DNA from 3 places in the Eubacterium maltosivorans genome. Region 3 is predicted to be linked to each of the others. Evidence: riboswitches for the same ligand, from Rfam matches in the RefSeq annotation. Region 3 holds a riboswitch; each other region holds the start of a gene.
The links. A riboswitch is a leader RNA that binds a small molecule or an ion and turns the genes downstream of it on or off. The one in region 3 is predicted to bind molybdenum cofactor.
Positions count from the first base shown of each region.

Region 1: it holds a riboswitch for molybdenum cofactor, as region 3 does, so the genes downstream of both, CPZ25_RS06155 (ABC transporter substrate-binding protein) here and CPZ25_RS08135 (ABC transporter substrate-binding protein) in region 3, are expected to answer to the same signal.
Region 2: it holds a riboswitch for molybdenum cofactor, as region 3 does, so the genes downstream of both, CPZ25_RS10030 (ABC transporter substrate-binding protein) here and CPZ25_RS08135 (ABC transporter substrate-binding protein) in region 3, are expected to answer to the same signal.

Region 1 covers NZ_CP029487.1:1,245,662-1,251,011, forward strand. The annotation lists gene CPZ25_RS06140 (sensor histidine kinase) at 1-815, opposite strand, end outside; gene gpmA (2,3-diphosphoglycerate-dependent phosphoglycerate mutase) at 999-1,742, opposite strand; gene CPZ25_RS06150 (DHH family phosphoesterase) at 1,981-2,895, shown strand; molybdenum cofactor riboswitch at 2,988-3,123, shown strand; gene CPZ25_RS06155 (ABC transporter substrate-binding protein) at 3,115-4,155, shown strand; gene CPZ25_RS06160 (FecCD family ABC transporter permease) at 4,220-5,227, shown strand; gene CPZ25_RS06165 (ABC transporter ATP-binding protein) at 5,227-5,350, shown strand, end outside.
Region 2 covers NZ_CP029487.1:2,098,260-2,103,609, forward strand. The annotation lists gene CPZ25_RS10020 (ABC transporter ATP-binding protein) at 1-675, opposite strand, end outside; gene CPZ25_RS10025 (FecCD family ABC transporter permease) at 677-1,723, opposite strand; gene CPZ25_RS10030 (ABC transporter substrate-binding protein) at 1,821-2,918, opposite strand; molybdenum cofactor riboswitch at 2,998-3,115, opposite strand; gene CPZ25_RS10035 (class I SAM-dependent methyltransferase) at 3,116-3,958, opposite strand; gene CPZ25_RS10040 (flavoprotein) at 4,098-4,634, opposite strand; gene CPZ25_RS10045 (formate/nitrite transporter family protein) at 4,770-5,350, opposite strand, start outside.
Region 3 covers NZ_CP029487.1:1,662,443-1,667,792, forward strand. The annotation lists gene CPZ25_RS08120 (PP2C family protein-serine/threonine phosphatase) at 1-553, opposite strand, end outside; gene CPZ25_RS08125 ([Fe-Fe] hydrogenase large subunit C-terminal domain-containing protein) at 553-2,253, opposite strand; gene CPZ25_RS08130 ((2Fe-2S) ferredoxin domain-containing protein) at 2,240-2,491, opposite strand; molybdenum cofactor riboswitch at 2,632-2,749, shown strand; gene CPZ25_RS08135 (ABC transporter substrate-binding protein) at 2,839-3,705, shown strand; gene CPZ25_RS08140 (ABC transporter permease) at 3,784-4,491, shown strand; gene CPZ25_RS08145 (ABC transporter ATP-binding protein) at 4,475-5,173, shown strand; gene CPZ25_RS08150 (MFS transporter) at 5,200-5,350, shown strand, end outside.

The DNA.
Region 1 (5,350 bases), 420 kb from region 3:
GACAGGAGGGCCAGCGCCTCATCATCACGCCCTGCTTTGATACACACAGTTAACGCATTGGTAAGATGCCGGAGATCGTGCTGGAAAATTCTGAGATGCTCCTCGCTCTCAGCAATGGCCTGTATGTGTTTTTTTAAGGATGTCATCTGAAGCTGCATGGCGGAAAGCTCCCTTGTACTCTGAAAATAGCTGCTCTGCTGCTTGAGGATTGTGTAGATGGTTCCATTGTACAAAACAATAGCGACACAAAGGCCAATAGCTGCCGGAATGTTTTCTGGCCGTTCATTTAAAGGCGCAGGGTAAGAAGCGACATTTAAGAATGAAAGCAGCAGGCAAATGGGAATCAACGATAAGCGTATCCAGCCTGTTTGTAGTTGTCCGAGTGTCTCAAGAAGCGGCCTTCGGATAAATTTTATAATTACCAACGCCAGTATCATAAAAATTAATATCTGGTTTAAAAGCTCTCCAACGCCATCTGGCATATAAGGTGCCAGGATACCGCAGAACAGGTCCTGGATCGCCACAAAGGTACATGACAAAAGAAAGGAAAAAAAGGTCCTCGCGTCATTATAACGGGAAAGGATAATGACAAATCCCGCAGCGATAATGATATGCAGCAGACGAAACTCCAAATCACTCAAGCCGTAGGGCAGTCTGAGCTCCATTAAAATATCAAGAATAATAACCCCAAGTATCCCGGCTCCAGTGATCAGAAAGGTTTTTGTTTTTGAAAAACGCCAGTTCGACAAAAGCAGGAAGTAGACAATGCCAAAGGGCGCAGTGATAATGATTTTCAATAAACTGAGTGCATCCATGTCTGTTACCTCCCCTCACTTTTGATTCTATTATAACGAAAAAATACACAAGATGCAAAGTGAATTCGTCGTTAAATTCAACCGATATTTAAAATGGTCATACCATCTGCCCTTTAGAAGGTGGTGTATGCCTTCACCCCATCAAAAAAACGGTGGCCAGAACGCCACCGTTTTTTCTGTTTTTTATTTTGCTTTTCCCTGCTCAGCCACTTTTTTCATTCGTGTTTCAATAATGGATTGGTCTCCCAGGTAGTAATGGTCAGTCATATTAAAGCCATCGTCGAATTCATAAATCAAAGGAATACCGGTTGGGATATTGACACCCATGATCTCATCCTCCGACAGGTTTTCAAAATATTTAACCAGCGCGCGGATCGAGTTTCCGTGGGCTACCAGCAGAACGCGTTTGCCCTCAAGCATATCCTTTTTTATCACATTTTCATAATAAGGGATAACGCGAGTGATCGTATCCTTCAGGCTTTCTGCCAAAGGCAGCTCGCTTTTTTCCACATTTCGATACTGCTCCTGCAGCTGTGGATTTCTGGGGTCATCCGGTTCCAGAGCCGGTGGACGGACGTCAAAGGATCGGCGCCAGATTTTGACCTGTTCCTCTCCGTATTTCTCTGCTGTCTCGGCCTTATTCAGCCCTTGCAAAGCGCCATAATGGCGTTCGTTAAGCTTCCAGTCCTTTATGACTGGCAGCCAGGCCCGGTCCATGGTATCCAAAACCACGTTTAAGGTATCCACCGCTCTTTTTAAAAAAGAGGTGTAACAGATATCAAAATCGTAGTCCTTTCCTTTTAGCATATTGCCAGCGTCTGCGGCTTCTTTAATACCTTTATTCGATAAAATTACGTCCGTCCATCCTGTAAACAGGTTCAGGCGGTTCCATTCACTTTCACCATGTCTTAAAAGTACAAGCTTCATCTTTATCATCTCCTGTTCTTTTAAAATTTTATACCCAAAAATTTCTGGAAATTGCATATTTTTCAAAAATGATTCTTTTTTATACTTAATTTTTTTGTAACTAAGATTCATTCCCATCTTTATCTAAATTTTACTTTAGAATCAAGTTGAAGTCCCTGCTGTTATCAACTATAATTGACATACAGGCAATAAAACACCTGTTTGATGATAATAATATCTGAGAGGGAGAGCTAATATTATGAGATTAATTACCCGTTCTGATTTCGATGGCCTTGTCTGTGGCGCGCTGCTCAAGGAAGCCGGAATCATTGACCACTGGAAATTTGCCCATCCTAAAGACTTGCAGGATGGCCTGGTAGAGGTCAACGAAGATGACTGTCTGGCAAATGTCCCTTTTGTGGAGGGCTGCGGCCTTTGGTTTGACCATCATTCCAGTGAGTTTGAGCGCAACCAGCTTGAAGGCAAATATAAAGGTGAAAGCCGTATCACGCCATCCTGTGCGAGAATCATTTACGAATACTATGGCGGTGAGGAACGCTTTTCACATTTCAATGAAATGCTGGCCGCCGTCGACAAGGTGGACTCTGGCAATTTGACTATTGATGAAATTCAAAACCCGGAAGGCTGGATATTGATCGGTTTTCTGATGGACCCCAGAACCGGGCTTGGACGCTGGCGTAATTTTACCATCTCCAACTACCAACTGATGGAAAAGCTCATTGATGCCTGCCGTACCATGTCCACTGATGAGATTCTAAACCTTTCCGACGTTCAGGAGCGTATCGAAGTTTATTTTGAGCAAACCGCCAAGTTTAAGGAAATGGTAAACAAATATACCCGAACCGACGGCGATGTCATCATCTCTGATCTGCGCGGCGTCGACCCTATTTATACGGGGAACCGTTTTCTTATTTACAGTATGTATCCAAAGCAGAATATTTCTGCCTGGATTGTCAGCGGCAAAGGTGGTCTGGGCTGTTCTGTGGCTGTTGGTTATTCGGTCTTAAACCGGACTTCCAACATTGACGTTGGCAGTTTAATGCTGAAATATGGCGGTGGCGGCCATAAGGCTGTCGGCACCTGTCAGTTTAAAGACGAGGAAATTGAAGCGAAGCTCCCTAAGCTGCTGGATGAGCTTGTGAATCCTCAATAAAAATCATCCATCTGCAACCCCGCTTCTGTCACAGGGAGCGGGGAGTTTTATTTTTCTTCTTTAAAACGTTATCAAACCGTGCTATAATGAATTTATATAACAAGCTCTGATGGACTTAACCTAAAAACGGATTGCCCAAAATCATTTGTTCATGGTTTTGCCACGATAGGGTACTGTTGGAAACGGCTTTACCTTCTGTATTTGAAAAGGAGTAAAAAAATGAGAAAAAAACTACTGTGCATGATTCTGGTCCTTACTTTAATTTTAAGTATGACTGCCTGCAGCCCAAAGCAGGAGGACTCGTCCGACAAAGCATCCGGCGAGATTAAAGTCACAGACGCCATCGGACGCGAGGTGACGCTTCCTGCACCAGCGACGAAGGTGGTGGGAACACACAATCCATCCTTAAATACTGCGGTTGTCATTGGCGGCGGTGGCAAATACATTGTCGGATTTGGAAATAAAGATATGGCCCGTGGCCTGTACGAGGAAGTAATCGACGGATATGACGACCTGCCGCAAATCGGTAAGGCCAAGGATATCAATATGGAAACAGTTATGGAGTTGGGCGCAGACCTCGCTATTCTGCCTGAACGTTTCGCCAATCAAGCCGACCAGTTCGCCGAAGTCAATGTCCCGGCAGTTGTTGCTCTCCCCAATGATGAAAGCTTCGACACAGTCACAAACTCTCTAAAAATTGTCGGAAAGGCTCTGGGTGAGGACAAACGCGCGGAAGAAATCACTTCCTTTATCGACGATAAAATCGCCGATGTCAGCAAAAAGGTGGGTTCAGCCTCTGAAAAACCGTCCATTTTATTTTTAGGCGGTTCCAGCCCTCTCACCGTTGCGCCCGACGCCATGATTCAGACCTATATTATCGAAAAGGCCGGCGGTACTAACGCAGTCAGCGGGGTCGATAAAAAAGGGGAGTTCGCCGATGTGAGCATTGAACAGATTGTCGGCTGGAATCCCGATATTATCTGGATACCCTCCTATGCTAAATACAAGGCCGACGATCTTCTGAACGACCCGGCCTGGAGCAGCATTAAAGCCGTACAGGATAAGGCCGTTTATGTCTTTCCATCCTCTCTGGAGCCGTGGGACTACCCCACCGCCTCCTCTGTACTGGGCGTCTGCTGGGCAGCTAATAATCTTCACGGTGATCTTTACAGCTCAGATGATTTTATGAAGGATGTCGATGCCTTCTATCAGATGGTCTACGGCAAAACCTTTACCAAGGAACAGCTTGGGCTTCAATAAGCATTGAGGTCTTCCGGGCTGGCGGGCTGTGCAATTGCCTGCCGGCCCTTTCATTTTATCTGCTATGAAGAACACAAAACATCGACATCTCATTATTGTACTGAGCACCATATTGCTCTCGCTCATGGTTATCGCCTGCTGCGTTGGGCGTTATACAGTTAACCCTCAGGATATGCTTTATGCCATCCAGACTAAAATGACAGGCGAGCCGGGGAATCTGGCCATGGAAAACGTCTTTTTTGTCATTCGGCTGCCCCGTGTCATTGCCGCAGTCAGCATTGGTGCGGTGCTTTCACTCTGCGGCGCGGTCTATCAGGGCATTTTTAAAAACCCACTGGTATCGCCGGACTTGCTCGGTGTCTCCAAGGGCGCCTGTGTAGGCGCGGCTTTTTCAATCCTGCTGGGCGGCGGTATGCTTGCGCGTCAGCTGTCTGCTTTTGCCTTCGGCATCATCGCCATGCTTATGACCATGACCTTTCCAAAGCTCCTGCGCAACCAGAGCAACCTTGTTCTGGTGCTTGCCGGTATCATCACCAGCGGCTTTATGGACTCAATTCTTGGACTTATGAAATTCACTTCTGAAAATGATACGGATCTCGCCGCCATTGTTTTCTGGCAAATGGGCAGTCTGGCCTCCATAAAGGTTCATGAAATTCTTTCTGTGCTGCCTGTGTTCGCTGTTGGCGCGTTTATCCTGCTGAGCCTCTCCTTTCGGATCAACATCCTTTCCTTTGGCGATATTGAAGCCCAGAGCCTTGGGGTTAACGTTAAAAAAATCCGATGGATCATCATCCTGATCGCCAGCCTGCTGACAGCCAGTGCGGTCTGTATCAGCGGAACCATTGCCTGGATTGGGCTGATCATGCCCCATCTCGCAAGGATGCTGGCCGGCTCCGACCATATTAAATCTCTCCCGGTAACCATGCTGATGGGTGGTATTTTTCTTCTTCTCATTGATACCATCGCCCGGACCGCCACCTCTCTGGAAATTCCGCTTTCGGTTTTGACAGGACTCATCGGCGCACCCTTCTTTGCCTGGCTTTTATACCGGCAGAAAGCAAAGGTAAGCTGATGAAGATACAAATTGAAAAGTTGTCCTTCTCCTATGATGAAGCCGCTCCTCTGCTAAAAAATATTGGCTTTACCCTTAACGCTGGGCGGGTAATATCCATTCTAGGACCAAACGGAGCGGGGA
Region 2 (5,350 bases), 440 kb from region 3:
GCCCACTGTACCTGTTATCATGTGACCGTCCCGGTCCAGAATGCCTGCCTTTCCCTCCAGCAAAATCGGCTGATCCGGATTATGGGTTGTCATGATAACCGCGTAGTCACGGCCGCACAGCTTTTTGATGAGCCGCATAATATTCAATTGGTTGCCGTAATCCAGCGCCGAGGTCGGTTCATCAAAAAGAATAATTTCAGGCTGCTGGACAATGGCTCTGGCAATACACGCCTGCTGCTTTTCACCACCGCTGATCTGAGTGCACAGACGGTGCGCGAGGTGTTCAATGCCGAGCAGCGCAATGGTTTCATCTACAATTTCGTAGTCTTTTTTCTTTGGTGTTACCAGCATTCCCACGTGCGCGGCTCTTCCCATAGCGATGTAGTCCCTGACAGAATAGCCGTAGGTTATCTCCGTGGTCTGGGGCACATAGGCAATTTTAAAAGCTGTTTCCCTGGAGCTCATCTTATCCAGAGGCACGCCGTCCACCAATATCTTGCCGGTTGTCAGGGGCGTCAGATTTGCCAGGGAATTAAGAAGTGTGGACTTACCCGCGCCGTTTGGCCCGAGAATGGTAAAAATCTCTCCCTTTTCCAGTGTGAACGAAATATCTGTAAAGACATTTTCCCTTGTGGGATAGGAAAACCCTGCTCTTTTCACTTCCAGTAATGCCATATCACTCACTCATCCTTTGCTTGATCAATACCCAGGTAAAGAAAGGCGCTCCGATAAAGCCGGTCAAAATACCAAGGGGAAGCTCTCCTCCGGTAAGCGTCCGGGCCAGGGTATCAATGATGATCAGAAATCCGGCGCTGAGCAATGTGGTAACTGGCAGCAGCCGCACGTTGTTACTGCCCACTACCATTCTCCCCAGATGCGGCATTACAAGCCCGATCCATCCAATGGTTCCACTCATACACACCGCCGAAGCCGTCAGCACAGTAGAGCAGATAATGGCAATTCCTCTCTCAAAACGCAGGTTAACGCCCAGAGATCGCGCCTCATTGTCCCCGAGAGATAAAATATTAATCCGCCACCGCATAATGATAAGTACTGCGCCGCTGATGATCATAATCGGCGCAATTGCCATAAGTGTGGGATAGGTAACCTTCGCGATGCTTCCCAGCTGCCAATAAGTCATATCAGGCAGCTGAGTATCGGTATCTGCTATGTATTTTGTCAGGCCAATGATCGAATTCATAAACCCGCCTACTATAACGCCGGCCAGCACCAGCATCATGGTCGAATTACGGTGCATCAGCTTTGGAATGGAGGTGGTGACAAAAACTGTTAAAAGTCCGCCGGCAAAGGCCAGCACCTGTGTCATCCCACTTCCCAGGCCCATCAGGATCGCAACAGCCGCGCCCACACAGGCTCCGGCAGAAACGCCCAGAAGGTCCGGCGATACCAGAGGGTTTTTAAACATTCCCTGATAGGTGGCCCCTGCCAATGCCAGGGAGCCGCCGACTAAAACAGCTGCCAGCACACGTGGCAGTCTCAGGTTGATAATGACGTCATACATTGTCTTATCCCAGGTTGGTGTGATGGGAAAAACCTGTGACAGCAGTATTTTGACAGCTTGTATTACCGGAACATGATAACGCCCTACGCACAGTGCTGTTAAAATAAGGGCGATAACAATAATCGCTGCCAGTGCCAAAACCAAGCCCAGCGGCCTGTCTTCCGGATTTTTCACCCTATTTTCTTTTATATCTCTCGCCATACAATTTTGTCCTTTTATTTTCAAAAAAGCCGCCGGGCAATCGGCGGCTTTGACTGTTTATTCTTTCACATTATTTCTTTATGCCCCTTAATCCGGCTTAGCGTCCGTCCGGAGCATTTTTGCCAGCTAAAATCGCATCCGCATATTCATCTGAAAGATCATAGCCTAAATAATCTTTGTAGAAGGAAATGGTTTCCTTCTTCATGTCGATGTCTTCAAATTTATCAGGGTATAAGGTTTTAGCTGCCCAAAGCACCTGCAGTGCAGACTCAGAGCCAAAACGGTCCCACTGGAAAGTTCCCTGTGGGTTACGGTAAACCTTACCGTCCTGAACTGCTTTCAGGTTTGCCAGTGAGGCGTCGCTCATCAGGGCGTCATAGGCGTCTGCCTGTCCTGTTCCGCCCACAATGATCACATCCGGGTTAATACTGAGGAACTGCTCTGGTGTAATCTCCTTGCTCATTCCCTGAAGAATCCCATCAGTGGATAATTTACCACCAGCCATAGTCAGCCATTCTTCCTGCATTGTACCGTTTCCGGTGGTTTTGTAAGGGCTTGTGCCGCTCTGTCCATCGACATAGTGTACAACCGGCTTGTCTTCATCTTTTACGTCTTTTAAGCGGTCCTGAACCAGCTTAATGTTTTTTTCCAGGTATTCAACGTATTTGTCTGCCCGTTCCTTTTCACTGGTTCCCAGGGCCTCGCCGGTTTTTAAGACAGATTCTTTTAAACCGTCATAATTATTGAACATCATACACGCAGCATTAAGTCCGGCAGCGCGGTAGGCTTCGGCATCCTCATCACTAGAGGTAATGACCAGATCCGGCTTCAGGTTTAACAGTTCTTCAGCGGTCACGTCGCCATTCCCACCAACAGTCTGTTTTTCCATAATGGCTGGATTAACGATCTGCATCCAGGTAAAGCTTGGTTTTTGCAAAGTGGCCATGTAGGCGGTCTGTTTGTCCTGCGCTCCAAGCGCAATCATAATCTGGTTGCTCGATGGCCAGAGGTTAATGACCGATTTCACTTCTGCCGGAACCGTTACCTCCGCACCTGACATATCGGTAATGGTGCGGTCTCCCGCCGCATTGTCCGACTTCGCTGTGTCACTGTTGTTTTGTGAACAGCCAGCTGCGGTAAAGCTGAGAAGTACCAGCACCAGTAGTACAGATAGGGCTTTTTTAAATTTTTTCATTTCTCACATCTCCTTCTTTCCCTATAATTTAATATATACAAAACGGGCATATCCCGTTTAAGAATATGCCCGTTTAGTATCAAACAGCTCAATGCATTCTTCTCAAATACGGAAAGCGCAGGCGTTTCCCCCTACACTCATCGGTCCGCAGCCATGGGACTTCCTTTAGGCCTGTGGACTCGAATGCATATTTAATTTTACAACTCCAGTTTTCCCGGTTTCCACCACATGACGTAGGTCTCGGTCTCTCGTCGGAAGGATACACCGCCTCCCGGTAAATCCGTAAGCCACTTATCCACGTTTTTTCTGAAAATTTCTTCCCGGTCCTCCGGTACCGGATGCAGGATTCTCAGATCATTATATGCTGCTTCCCGGCTTTCATAATCGCAGTGGAAGCCATCTGTCACAACTTTAACATTTGGGTTTACACCCATATCATAAAGCAGATTGAAATTCACATTATATCCAAGAAGACGGTTCATTGGAGGCATGGGCTTCAATGTATCGTCCACGCCATAAAACAAAGCGTCATGCACTTCCTTCAAACTGGGGCTTTTGGTCCAGCAGAGAATAAAGACATACTTGTTTGCCAATGCGTTCAGCTTTATAAGATCGACAAGGGCTGTCGTCCGTGACGCAATGACAATATCGTGCTTTTCGACATTCTCGCCAGGCTTCACATCATCCCAATTCAAAAGCCTGGTGGTCAGATTTGACACTCCGGCAGCGTCGGCGTTTTCCCTGCACTTTTCAAGCATTTGCTGCGCCACATCCAGGCTGGTAACACTTTTAGCCATACTGGCGACCGGCACTGAGAGCCTCCCAGGTCCGCATCCTATGTCTAATACCGTGTCTTTCTCTGTAATAATCATAGCATCCAGCTGATTCTGAGTGTACTCTCTTTCCAGCTGCGCCATTTTATTATACATTTGGGCAACCGCACCCCACATTTTAGCAGGGTCAGTATCCATAGGGCCTGCCTTGGCTGCCGGGCGGTTCAATTCTGAAATTGCCGCCCAGTTTACTAAACCATTCATCATTTCACCACATTTCACTGTTTTTTTCGATCTTTATTAAGTCTTCTTTGAAAACAATTACCTTTTAATTCTATCGCGTTTTTTTCAAATTGTCCATACAGTTTCCACTAAAGACAATTTTTTACCCTACTTTTTCAATTTTTTAAACTTCTGTCATTTTCTCCAACGCCTTAATGATCGTTTTGAAAATCTGGTCGTTAGACGGCATACGGTTGGGTGCTCTGTCTCCCTCACTCTCAACAAAAATACATCCATCTTCTTTTAAAGTCCGAATATTACGCTGTACACTGGGCTTGCCGTACATCATCGGATTGATATTATTGGCAAACACAATAGGGGCTGTGGTGGATAAAATAGTTGTAGTCAGTAAATTGTCAGCGATGCCGTTGGCCGCTTTGCCAATGGTATTGGCTGAAGCCGGAGCAATCAACAGTAAATCAGACTGGTCTGAGGTTTTGTGGTCAGGGTCCCATACCTTTGGCTCTTCAAACTGGTCGATTTCAACTGGATTCCCTGAGGCGCGCCGCAGCGGAAGCGGCGTAATAAAATTAAGGGCATTCGGGGTCAGGATAACCTTTACCTCTGCTTTTTCATTTCGCAGCATCCGGATAAGCCCGGGAATCTGGTCAACCGGGGTGCATGCCGTAATCCCAATGGTTATGTTTTTTCCAATCAACATTTTTCTTTTCTCCTGTAAACATTTAAATTTTCTCATTTATTATAGCACAAATAAAACCGAAGACGTAAGACGTTCTCAATTTTATATAAAAGCACCCTTTCTGATGCGAAAAAGTGCTTTTTTTATTATTCTCATTTACTCTTTATTTTTACGAAGGTATGCATAATTGTAAACACAAGGGACGATTATGGCGCCACCGATAATATTGCCGAGGGTAACAGGCAGCAGATTGTCAATAAACATCTGACCCCAGCTGACATCTGCCCCCAGGAAAATTCCAAGCGGAATATAAGTCATATTGGCAACGCTGTGTTCAAAACCCGCAAAAACGAAAAGCATAATCGGAAACCAGATCGCAAAAATTTTACCAATCATATCCTTTGACCCGGCCTGCATCCAGCACGCTAAAACCACTAACATATTACATAGAATCCCGCGGATAAGCGCTGCTGAAAAAGGCATCCCAACCTTTGCCTGTGCAACAGCCATCGCTTTGTCCAGCACTGCGTCTGCATAAAGGCCGCTTTTTGCCAAAATAAAAGCTAAAAGGATCGAGCCGATCAGATTGCCGATATAAACTACGACCCAGTTAGTCAGCATACCCTTGATGGTAATTTTTTTATCCATCAGAGCCAGTGTCATCAGGTTGTTGCCCGTAAACAGCTCCGCACCGCATAATATAACCATCATCAAGCCTGCCGGGAAAACCGAAGCGC
Region 3 (5,350 bases):
CATAGGTACGTGCCAGCAGATAGTCTGCCGCGTCCTCCCACTGCCAGCCAAAATTGAGCAGCGTCCCGACCCCGGCGTGGATTACACCGTCACTGAAAAAACCGAGAACATCGTTCTCCTCAATTTTCATGGTGGTTTCATAGATCTGTTTGCCCTGAAACTCGATAGGATGGCGCTCAAGCTCTAAAATTTCCCCATCCCGGATGTAGACAATGGGTGGGTTGTCAAACTCGACGATATAAAGTCTCCGGGTCTTCCAGTAAACCTGGACGATGGTAAAGGTCGAGTAAGCCAGCTTGCGAACCTGACAGACCGGCAGGGTGGCCTCCAGCGTCTCCACCACATCCTTGAGCGACATCTTATCCTCCAGCATGGTCGCCGCAATGGTGGAGGTCATGGTCGCCAGGATATTGGCCTTCACGCCGCTTCCAAGCCCGTCGGCCAGGACAACGATCACGCTCTCATCATTGATGCGGATTTCCACATTATCGCCGCACAGCTCCTGATGGTGCTTGTTGATGCTGTCATGGGCAATATCGACAAAAAAAGCCATTATTCCTCTTCCTCTCTTGTTCCTACAACCTTTTGCAGCCGGGTCAGCGTGACCTTGGTCTCGGCAGTGGTCTCACCCAGCAGCTCTGCGATTTCATGGGCGACACGCATCTGCTTGTCGATAACCTTCTGGGCCATGTCCAGGGTTTCCTCCTGCATCTTCTGATATGCCCGTTCCTTTTTGATTTCTCTGGAGATGTCCACAAATATTCCCATATACATCTTCTGTCCTGGTATGTAGGTCAGAATTTCCATAAAATGGATATTGCCGCGGGCATAAAGTCCCCGTCCGCTGTAATAATTGCCCTCGACATTGTCCAGTTTTTTAAATGGGTTATAGTCAAAAACTTCTACAAAATTTTTATGCAGCACATCGGTTTTAGCGGTTTTAAACAGCTTTTCGGCCGCCCCGTTAAAATCGACGATCCTGAAATCCTTGTCCAGTACCGCGATGGCGTTTGGCGTCGACGCGATGATCAAATTGGAAATGGCCTCATTGCGGTTGCGCATAAAGGGCAGGCACATATCCAGCTCCGCCATGCCGCAGTAAACAGCCGCGGCCTTTTCACGGCAGCTGTCATAGCCGCAGGTACCGCAGTTCAGCTCATCCTTGGGGGTAAACTTACCTGTCTGCCGCAGGATTTCTTCAATGGCTTCCTCCGGCACACCCGCAAAGAGATTCTTCTTTTCAGATGAAAAGCCGCGACCAAAATCCGGCACCTGTTCAGGCGTTTCCGGGTCTTTCCGGGCATTATTATTAATGTAATCCGTCACGCGCTCGATCCGCTCATACTTGACCAGAGGGCTGTGGGTATTGCCTGGGCCGTTGATACAGCCCTCGACACAGGCGTTCATCTCAATCCAGTACTGGCCCTCCAGCTTACTGATATCATCCAGAAAATCACGGCAGTTTTTGAGGCCGTCAATTTTTATGACCCGCCGGACGCCCTGCACGCCTGGTATGCTGGTCTTTTCTACACCGCCGGCCAGCGGATAAAACCGCGCGACATTACAGCCTGCCGCGTCAAAGCTGCCTGCAGGCATATCGCACACCTCAATGCCTTCTTCCTTAAACCACACATCCAGCTCATCAAAGGTCAGCACCCCGTCAATAATCGGGTTAGCCGAATCAACGGCCTCCATTTTTTTAGAGATGCAGGGCCCCGCAAACACAATTTTGGCATTGGGGTATTTTTCCTTCAGCATCATGCCGTGGGCAGTCATGGGGGAAACCACCTCGCTCAGGTATTCCACCACATCGGGATAGTATTTTTCGATCATCATGTTAACCGTCGGGCAGGAGGTCGTGATCACATGGCGTTTTGTCCCCCAGTAATCCTTGGCATAGTATTTTGAGACCTGCTCTGCCCCAATCGCAGTCTCCTCAATCACTGTGAATCCCAGAGCCCGGAGGCCGCTTAGTACCTGCAGCGGGTCATCTGTATTAAATCCGGCGGGAAAGGACGGCGCAAGGCTCAGAACCACGGGTCCCTCCTCCAGCCACTGCTTAATGCTGGCCACATCGCTGGCCACATATTTGGCATTTTGCGGACAAATCCGAAAACAGTTGCCGCAGCCAATGCACAGGTCTTCAACGATCTGGGCCTGGTTATCCATCAGCTTAATGGCCTTTACCGGGCAGTATCGGATACATTTGTAGCAATTCCGGCAGCTTGCTTTCGTGAAATTAATGACACCCATTGTTTCCCTCCATTATCTGATCAAACAGCTGGTCAACGCCCTCTGGCTTAACCGTATAAATATGCTCATCAACCTTAACTGCTACCCCATCGCTGCAGGCGTCCAGGCAGAAAGTCCCCATCAGCTCTACTTCATTCTCGAGTCCCCGTTCAGCCACCAGTTCCTTAAAGCGCTGCACCACCTGGTAGGAACCTTTGACATGGCAGGCGCTGCCAATACAAATATGTATTTCCTTCATTTTTTACTCCTCAATATTGTTCTAATCCCTTTGTTTTTCCAACAGATTAATCCTAGCACGCCTGACAGCCCTTGTCAATTAGTACTGCCGCTTGAATTTTCCGCCATTTTCTGTTAAAATAGTCATATCGAAATCGTTTTATAGATTTATCTATCCGAATTTTTTATCCTAAAGTCAAACCATGGATTCAAAATCGATAGAGTGCGGCGGGAAACGGCTGTGCTTTCCATTGTGAGAAGGATAGATGATAAACGTGCGCACTGCGTTTATTTCCTCCTCACAAATTACAATGGTATAGAAGATTATTCTTTTATATATTTAATTTTCATTATCAAGGAGGAAGAGAAATGAAAAAGAAATTGACGCTGGTCTTAGCAGCACTGCTGACTATGACCATGGTTATCGGCCTGGCAGGATGCAGCAGCAATACTGCTAAAACCGAAAAGCTGGAGCCAGGCTCCAACGGTGAAATTATTATGGCCACCACCACCAGCACACAGGACAGCGGTCTGCTGGATGTGCTTCTGCCCAAGTTTGAAGAAGAAACCGGCATTGCCGTAAAGGTTGTGGCAGTTGGCACCGGTAAAGCCATTGAGATGGGCAAAAACGGTGAAGCGGATATTCTTCTGGTTCACGCCAAATCACAGGAAGAACAGTTTGTGAAAGACGGTTACGGCCTTGAACGTTTTGACGTTATGTACAATGACTTCATCGTTCTGGGCAGCAAGGATGACCCGGCCAAACTGAAGGAAGTCGCTCCAAACGATGCGGTAAAAGCTTTCCAGACCATTGCTGAAACCCAGTCTGAATTTGTATCCAGAGGCGACAAATCCGGTACGCACACCAAAGAACTGGGCCTGTGGGAAAAGGCAGGCGTTACCCCGGCAGGACAGCCCTGGTACATCGAATCCGGTTCCGGCATGGGCGACACCCTGAAAATGGCCAATGAAAAATTAGCCTACACCCTGTCTGACCGCGCTACCTGGTTAAACATGAAAGATAATCTGGATCTTGAGGTTGTTGTCGAAAAGGACGATAACCTGTATAACCAGTATGGCGTTATCGTCGTCAATCCTGACAAGGTCAGCGCTGAGCTGAACACTGACGGCGCAAAAAAATTCCAGGAATGGATTTTAAGCGACGCCGTACAGCAGGAAATCTCAAACTACAAGATTAACGGCGAAGCGACCTTTGTGCCAAACGCCAGCAAATAAGCATTAACTGAATCCAGAATTTATCAGCGTCCGTTCTTCGGGCGCTGATTTTGAATTGACAGACTGACGAGGTTTCTTATGGATTATATTATCAACGGCTTCATTGAGGCTTTCCATCTGCTGATTTCCGGAGATCCGGAAATCTACCAGATTGTCGGGCTTTCTTTATACGTATCCTTCTCCTCCACCATTTATTCCACAGTTCTCGGCGTGCCCCTGGGCATCCTGCTTGGCATCAAGGAATTCAGGGGAAAGCGGATCGTATCCCGGCTGCTTTACACCTTTATGTCTTTTCCGCCGGTCATCATCGGCCTGTTCACCTCACTGGTGCTGGCCCGATCCGGTCCGTTGGGGCATCTAAAGCTTATGTACACGCCCACTGCCATGATCATCGCCCAGGTGATCCTCGTCACCCCGATTATCATGGGCATTGTGTTTAACGACACCACCGTCAACGGCCAGGTTGTGGTGACCATGGGAAAAACCCTTGGGGCCGGCGGCCGGGATATTCTCTTCCTGCTGATCCGGGAGCTTAAGGCCAGCATCATGATCGCACTGGTCACCGGCTTTGGACGGGCTGTATCTGAGGTTGGCGCTGTGATGATCGTGGGGGGCAACATTAAAAACTACACGCGGGTCATGACCACCTTCATTGCCATGAACAATAACATGGGCGAATACGCGGTTTCCATCGCCATGGGTATTATTCTGCTGGTCATCTCCTTTGTGACCAATTCGATCCTTTACAAATATATGGTAGGAGACCCTTATGCAAATCGCGATTGAAAAACTCACGAAAATTTATCATGGAAAAACAGTCTTGTCACTGGACAGCCTGTGCCTTGAATCCGGAAAAATCCACGGAATTTTAGGCCCAAACGGATCAGGGAAAACCACCCTGATGAAATCTGTTGCCGGGCTTCTCACGCCCACCAGCGGCGCCATCACCTATAATGGCCGCACTGGTGATGAAGCCGTGCTGAAAAAGCTGACCTATGCCAGCCATACACCCTATCTTTTTGCCATGTCTGTCTATGACAATATCGCCTATCCCCTAAAAATACGCAAATATGCCAAAGCATCGGCAGCCCCCATCGTTGAGGGACTGCTGCGGGAATTTAAAATCGAAGAGCTTGCAAAACAAAACGCGAAAAAGCTTTCCGGCGGCGAATCACAGAAAACAGCTCTGGCCAGGGCCTTATCCTTTTCACCGGATACACTGCTCTTAGACGAGCCCACCGCCAACATCGACCCTCAGAGCCTGAAAATTATTGAGGCTGCGCTGATCAAAAGAAACCGTGAGGCCGGGCTGACTGTTATCATCATTACCCATAACCCAAGCCAGGCTTACCGTATCTGTGACACTCTGAGCTTTATCGATTCCGGCAGCCTCCTCTTTCACGGCAGTGTTGAAGATTTTAAAGCATCGGATAATCCGGTCATTCAGGATTTCATCACCTTAAATTAAAGGGCAGAAGCCCAAAGGAGGAAGTAATGAACCAACAAACCAGTACCCGCGACAAAGCTTGGAAAAAACGGATCATCCTCTTTTTAACCAGCCAGACCATTTCCCTGCTCGGATCCTCCCTTACTCAGTATGCCATTATCTGGTACGTCACCCTGACCACCACCTCAGGGATCATGC